2 regions of the Thioalkalivibrio sp. ALE30 genome follow, and region 2 is predicted to be linked to the other one. Evidence: predicted binding sites of a transcription regulator. Region 2 holds the regulator's gene; the other holds the start of a gene.

Region 1 (3,408 bases), 290 kb from region 2:
GACGAGCGCGCCGACCGCCTGAGCGGCAGCGCCACATTCGGCACGCTCAGCAAGCGCCCGCAACCCTGGACCTACCGCTACCTGCTGGCCAGTGACGACTGGGAGGAACGCATGCCCGGCCTACTGGACCAGATCGCGGAGGATCTCTACGACGAGGTCGAGGGCGGCTTCTTCTTCTTCCACGATCCCGACCAGCGCGACCCGGTCCTGGCCCTGGAGACCTCCAAGCGCCTGGATCAGAACGCCGCGTTCCTGTGGCTGTTCTCCGAGGCCTACGAGCGCATCGGCGACGAACACTACGCGGAGATCGCGCGCGGCATTCGCGACTATCTGCGCGACCACCTGTGGGACGCGCGTCAGCTGCGCTTCGGCAACAGCCAGTACGCCGACCGCGACTACTACCAGCTGGACCCGGAGACCCGCACGCAGACCGACCCGCCCCGGGTCGATCGCAACACCTATGCCGACACCTCGGGCCAGGCCATTGCCGCGCTCGCCAACCTGGCGCGCGTACTGGAAGACCGCGAGACGCTCGACTGGGCCCGCGAGGCGCTGGAGGCGCTCGACCGCTATCTGCTCACCCGCAGCGGCTACCTGCACGGCATCACCGCCGGCGGACGACCGGCGATGGAGGGCTACCTGCCCTCGCAGATCTGGCCGGAGATCGCCCGCCAGGAACTGGCGCGCGCCGTGGAGGCACTGGATGGCGAACGTCCGGACCTGCCCGACCCGGTCGCCGCGCTGGATCGACTGGAGCCCTTCTTCGACGCGGAGCTGGGCACGCATGCCGAGCGGATCGGGACGGACCTGGAGCCCTGGTCGGAGACCCGCACCCAGGCCGCGCTCGCCTGGTGGCTGTATCGCCTGCCCGACGACGCGATCGAGGCGTCCCATATTGACCGCGACACCGTGCGTGACCGCCTGCGCATCGAGCCCGGCGCGGATCCCGACGACGTCGCCCTGGGCTTCGACGCCCTGCGCCGAGGCTTCTGAGGCCAGACCGGATCAGCCCTGCTGACGAAAGCCCGCAACCTCGTTCTGTAGCTGCTGCGCCAGCCCTTCGAGGGCCTCTACCGCCTGCTGCATCTCGTTGGCCCCGTCGGCGTTGCGCACCGCGATGTCATTGATGTGGTGGATGTTGCGGTTGATCTCCTCCGCCACCTGGCTTTGCTCCTCGGTCGCGCTGGCCACCTGGCGGGTCATGTCGTCGATGGTGGTCACCGAGTCGTGGATGTACTCCAGGGTCTCGCCCGCCTCGCCGGCCTTCTCCACCGAGGTCTCGGCGTGCTGCTGGCTCACCTCCATCGCCTGTACCGCGCGGGTCGCTCCGCCCTGCAGGCGCTGGATGATCTCGCGGATCTCCCCGGTCGAGTCGTTGGTTCGCTGAGCCAGATGACGCACCTCGTCGGCCACCACCGCGAAGCCGCGTCCCGCCTCGCCGGCGCGGGCGGCCTCGATCGCCGCATTGAGCGCCAGCAGGTTGGTCTTCTCGGCGATCTCCTCGATCACCTGCAGGATGGTGCCGATGTTGTCGCTGTCACCCTTCAGCTCACTGATCACGTGGCTCGCCTGGCGGATCTCGCCGGCCAGGGTGTTGATCGCGCCCTGCGTGGCCTGCACCACGGTGCGTCCGCCTTCCGCCGCCCGGGTCGCCTGACCGGCACTCTCGGCCGTGCTCTGGGTGTTGTTGGCCACCTCCTGCACGGTGGCGGACATCTGATTCATCGCGGTGACCACCTGCTCCACGTCGCCGCGCTGCTCGTGGGTCGCCCGGGTCAGTTCGTTGCTGCGACCCTCCAGTTGCCGCGCGGAGGCGGCGATGCCGTCGGCCGCATCCGCGACCTGCCGGATCAGCCCGGAGAGCCGGCCCATCACCGTGTTGAAGGCCGCACCGGTGCGGCCGATCTCGTCGTCCGTAGTCACCTCCACGCGGTGCCCGAGATCCGCGCGCCCCTCGCCGATCGCCTCCAGTCCCTCGGCCAGGCGCTCCAGGGGCCGCGTCAGCACATTGGCATAGAACCAGCCAATCCCCAGCGCCACCACAAACGCGACCACCCACAGCGCCCACAGCAACCACCACAGCTGCGTCACCAGGGCCTCATCCACCCCCGCGGCAAGATCGCCCTTCATGGTGTGGAACGTCACCCCGCCCATGATCGAAAGCGGCACCGTACTCACCACGATCACCAGGATCACCAGCTTCAGCCGCAGCCCACCCAACGGTCCAATCTTCATCGCCACCCTCCTTTGGCTTCGTTAACGACCAACCGCCCCCGGCCTTGAGCCCGGCAAAGTATCGCCCTGCCCAATCCCCGCCGCCCTGATCCAGCTCAACTCCAACGCCTCGCCGCAACTCGAAAACCGTATTCACCACGAAGCACACGAAGGCACGAAGAAGGGCAAGGGCAAAAGCATTTCACAGGACGACGCGAAATTTGGAAGTGTTTACGGGCCCTCGGCAATCACAACACGCTGTGATTAGCCTTGTACTGGGGCCAATCACCTGGCGCACAACACCAGCCCCTTCCTGTCTTCCAGCCTTCCTGTTATCGCTTTTCGCCCTTGACCTGGCCCTTCTTCGTGCCTTCGTGTGCTTCGTGGTGAATAAAGCCCTCCCCGCCAGGCCCGGAACGAAAAAACCCGCGGGCCCGGAGTTCGGGGCCGCGGGTTCGCGGTATGGCGCTGGCGCGTCGGACTAGCGGCTGCGCGCCGCCCGGTTGCCGTTGGAGGACGGGCGGCCGTTGCCGCCGCGACCGCCGCCGGGCTTGCCACCGCGGGCATTGCGCGGGGCGCCATTGCGGGCCCCGCCGCCCGGCTTGCCGCCACGACCGCCGCGGCGGTTGCCGTTGCCGTCATTGGCGGCCGGCTTCGGCGCGGCAAAACCTTCGGTCTCGATGCGGTCGATCGGGCGCTGGATCAGGCGCTCGATGCCCTTCAGCAACTTGATCTCCTCGCCATCCACCAGCGACAGCGCGGCACCGGCGGAGCCGGCACGGCCGGTACGACCGATGCGATGCACGTAATCCTCCGGCACATTCGGCAGCTCGAAGTTGACCACCTGCGGCAGCTGGTCAATGTCCAGGCCGCGCGCGGCGATATCGGTCGCCACCAGCACCGGCACCTGCCCAGACTTGAACTGCTTGAGCGCTTTAGTACGCGCCGCCTGGCTCTTGTTACCGTGGATCGCCTCCGAGCGCACGCCATCCTTGGACAGCTTTTCGGCCAGGCGATTGGCGCCGTGCTTGGTGCGGGTAAACACCAGCACCTGTTCCCAGTTGTTGGTGCGGATCAGGTGGCTCAGCAGTTCGCGCTTCTGGCTGGTCTCGACCAGATGCACACTCTGCTGCACGCTCTCGGCGGCCGTGTTGCGCGGGGCGATGTCGATCTCCGCCGGGCGGGTGAGCAGGC
Region 2 (3,408 bases):
CCTCGGTGTCTTCCCCCGCCTGCGCGAAGAACGTGTCGAGCTCGCGGGCAAAGTCCCGGAACTCCTCCACCGAGAGCTGGCGGTTGCGAAAGCGCGTCCACTTCGCCGTCAGGTCGGCCGCCTGCTGACTGAACGACTCCGCGATCGGCAGGCTCGACTCGATGGCATTCATGGTGTCGTGGGCCGCCTGTTCGGTCATCGTGACCACGTAATTCAGGCGTTCCTTTGCGTCCGGGATCTCCGCCTGGGTCAGTTCGACCAGACGCGAATCGCCGCGGAAGCTTTGCAGGGCCTCGTGAAGATCACGGGTCAGCTTGCCCAGCTCGTCGAAGAGTTCGCGGTCATAGGGGCGCGCCAGATCCTGCACCAGCGCCCGGGCGCCCGTGTCGTCGCCCGCCTCCAGCGTCTTGACCAACTGCCGCGCAAGCTCCAGCTGATCGTCGCGTGGTGGGTGTTCCTGTTCAGTCATGAGAAGCCTCTTGCGGGTACGGCGCGGAAGGTTTCGGACGACGCCCGCGGCGGTCGGTGCCACGGGCGTCGGGCATATCGGTCACAGGCCCATGATTATCCCTGTGCTTCAATGCGTTCGAAGATCTTGTCGATCTTTTCCTTCAGCGTCTCGGCGGTGAACGGCTTGACCACGTAGCCGTTCACGCCCGCCTCGGCCGCCTCGACGATCTGGTCGCGCTTGGCCTCCGCCGTCACCATCAGCACCGGCATGGACTTGAGGTTCGGGTCGGCGCGCACGGCCTTCAGCAAGTCGATCCCCGGCATGTTGGGCATGTTCCAGTCGGTGATCAGAAAGTCGAAATCCCCGTTCTGCAGCATAGGCAGCGCGGTGCTGCCGTCGTCGGCTTCCTGGGTATTGTTGAAGCCAAGATCACGCAACAGGTTCTTGATAATGCGCCGCATCGTGGAAAAGTCGTCCACGATGAGAATCTTCATTCCCTTGTCCACACGTCACTCCGGGATTCGTAGGGTGGGTTTTAGAATAACTGCAAAGCCGTACCGTCTTCGAGCCACGAACCCAGGCGGGCGCGCAGTCGAATGGTGGCCTGACTTCGGATCTGGCTGACGCGCGACTCGGTCACGCCCAGCACGGCGCCGATCTCGCGCAGGTTGAGCTCTTCGATGTAGTAGAGCGACAGCACCAGCCGCTCGCGTTCGGGGAGGTCGCCGAGGGCTTCGGCCAGTTCCTGACGGAACTCACCGGCCTCGAGGGTGCGGGCCGGCGACACCTCCTGCCCTTCGATCACGCGATCGGCCCCGTCGTCACCCCCGCCGAGGTCGTCCAGGGCGAACAGGTGGGCTCCGGCGTGATCCTGCAGCATCTCGTAGTACTGGTCGATCGGCACGTCCAGCTCGGCGGCGACCTCGCTGCCACGCGCCGCCCGCCCCTCGCGCGCCTCGACGGTCTGGATCGCCGCGGCAATACGCCGACTGTTGCGGTGCACCGAACGCGGTGTCCAGTCACTGCGGCGCAGCTCGTCGATCATCGCGCCACGGATGCGGATCCCGGCGTAGGTGGCAAAGGTCGCGCCCTGGCCGCCCTCGAACTGGCGCGCCGCCTCGAGCAGCCCGATCATGCCCGCCTGAATCAGGTCATCCACCTGCACCGAGGCGGGGAGCCGCGCCATCAGGTGATGGGCGATGCGGTGGACCAGCTCGACGTGATCGGCAATCAGCTCCTCGTGCCCGCCGCTGGCCGCGGAGGCCGCCTGATAGCCGGAAAGTCGATTACGCGTCGTCATCATGCGCTCTGCAGCATCCGTTCCACGAAAAACCCGACGCCACCGTGGTCACCGCCGCCCACCGGCCAGCGGTCTACGGTCCGTGCCAGTTCGGCAAAGGCCTTCCCCGCCGGGCTCCCGGGGTACTGCTGTACCACTGGCGCGCGTTTCTGCACCGCCTTGCGCAGGTGATCATCCATCGGAATATAGCCGGCCAGGTCGAGCACCACCTCCGGCAGGTAGTTGCCGCAGACGGTATTGAGTTTCTGCATCAGTCGCTCGGCGCCTTCGCGGCCGTCGACCATGTTCGTCACCATGCGGAAGCGACGCAGGCCATGATCGCGGTGCAGGACCTTGATCAGGGCATAAGCGTCGGTAATCGAGGCGGGCTCGTCGCAGACCACCACCAGGGTCTCCTGGACCGCGCGGCAGAACGACGTCACGGATTCCTGCAGGCCGGCCGCGGTGTCCACGATCAGCACATCCAGGGGTTTGCGATAGGCGCTGAAGGCATGGATCAGACCGGCATGCTCGGCCGGCGTCAGGTTGGCCATCGCCGCGATCCCCGAAGCCGAAGGCACCACCTTTACCCCGTCCGGCCCCTGGACGAGCACATCCTCCAGGCTGTCCACATCACCGGTCACCAGGTCGTGCAGCGTGCGCTCGGGACGCATCCCCAGCAGCAGGTCCACGTTGGCCAGGCCCAGATCGGCGTCGAACAGCATGACCTCGCGCCCGAGCCGGGCCAGGCCCACCGACAGGTTCACCGATACGTTGGTCTTGCCCACCCCGCCCTTGCCCGAGGCAACCGCGATGACCTTCAACGGCTTGTTAGTGCGTGGCATAGCGCCCCTTCCCGACCGGTTGAATCAGTTCCAGCGTGGCGGGCTCCGCCGCCCGTGCCGGACGTGCCTGGGCGCGCGCGCGTCGCGGCGGTTCCATCTCCGCCAGGCGCTCGGCCGCCCAGGTCTCGCGGGCATTGGCCGCTGCCCCGGGTTCATCGGCGGCATCCTCCAGGGCCAGTCGGGTCAGATACCCGGTATCGACCCGGTGAAAGTCCTCGGCAATACGCTGGCCATCGCTGACGAACCCCAGCCCCAGGTGCTGATCGAGCAGTACGGACAGGACCTCGCCCAGCTCCTCGGCCTCGTCCAGCTTGGTCAGCACCAGCGCCGAGGGCTCCGCCTTGCGAAATGCCTCCAGCACCCGCCGCAACGCGCTCCCCTGGGTCGTCGCCGACACCACCAGCCAGCTCTCGGCCCGGATGTCCGGCGGCAGGTGCGCGAACAGGGATTCGTCCTCCACTGCACGCGGGGCCTGTCCCGCCGTATCCACCAGGATCAGGTGCCCATCCTCCACGCGGCGCGCCAGTTCGCGCAACTCTCTCGCGTTCTGCAGCACCCGCACCGAGATCCCCGCCATCTGGGCGAAGGCCTGCAACTGGCGCGTGGCCCCGATGCGCTGGCTGTCCAGGGTGACCAGCGTAACCGAATCCGGGCCCATGCGGCGGATCTGGCGCAGCGCGATGCGGGCCAGCGTGGTGGTCTTGCCAACGCCGGTGGGCCCGACCAGCGCCAGCAGGCCGCCCTCGTCCAGGATGTCCGGCCGGTGGGTGGCAATCGCGCCCGACAACCGCGCCCGCAGGCGTTCCCAGGCCTGTTCCGGCGAGCTGTCATCG

The links. Region 2 encodes FliA, which starts transcription of late flagellar genes. Its sites were predicted from a motif close to GCTAAAGTTNNNNNNNNNNCNGCCGATA; they were not measured.
Region 1: the regulator FliA is predicted to act here: its motif matches at 2,258-2,285, upstream of D107_RS0100775 (methyl-accepting chemotaxis protein).

Annotation. Positions count from the first base shown of each region.
Region 1 covers NZ_KB898168.1:176,991-180,398, reverse strand. Annotated here, with positions in the region: gene D107_RS0100780 (DUF255 domain-containing protein) at 1-993, shown strand, start outside; gene D107_RS0100775 (methyl-accepting chemotaxis protein) at 1,006-2,235, opposite strand; gene D107_RS0100770 (DEAD/DEAH box helicase) at 2,696-3,408, opposite strand, start outside.
Region 2 covers NZ_KB898168.1:468,737-472,144, forward strand. Annotated here, with positions in the region: gene D107_RS0102115 (protein phosphatase CheZ) at 1-469, opposite strand, end outside; gene cheY (chemotaxis response regulator CheY) at 565-945, opposite strand; gene D107_RS0102125 (RNA polymerase sigma factor FliA) at 987-1,754, opposite strand; gene D107_RS0102130 (MinD/ParA family protein) at 1,751-2,575, opposite strand; partial or broken gene flhF (flagellar biosynthesis protein FlhF) at 2,744-3,408, opposite strand, start outside.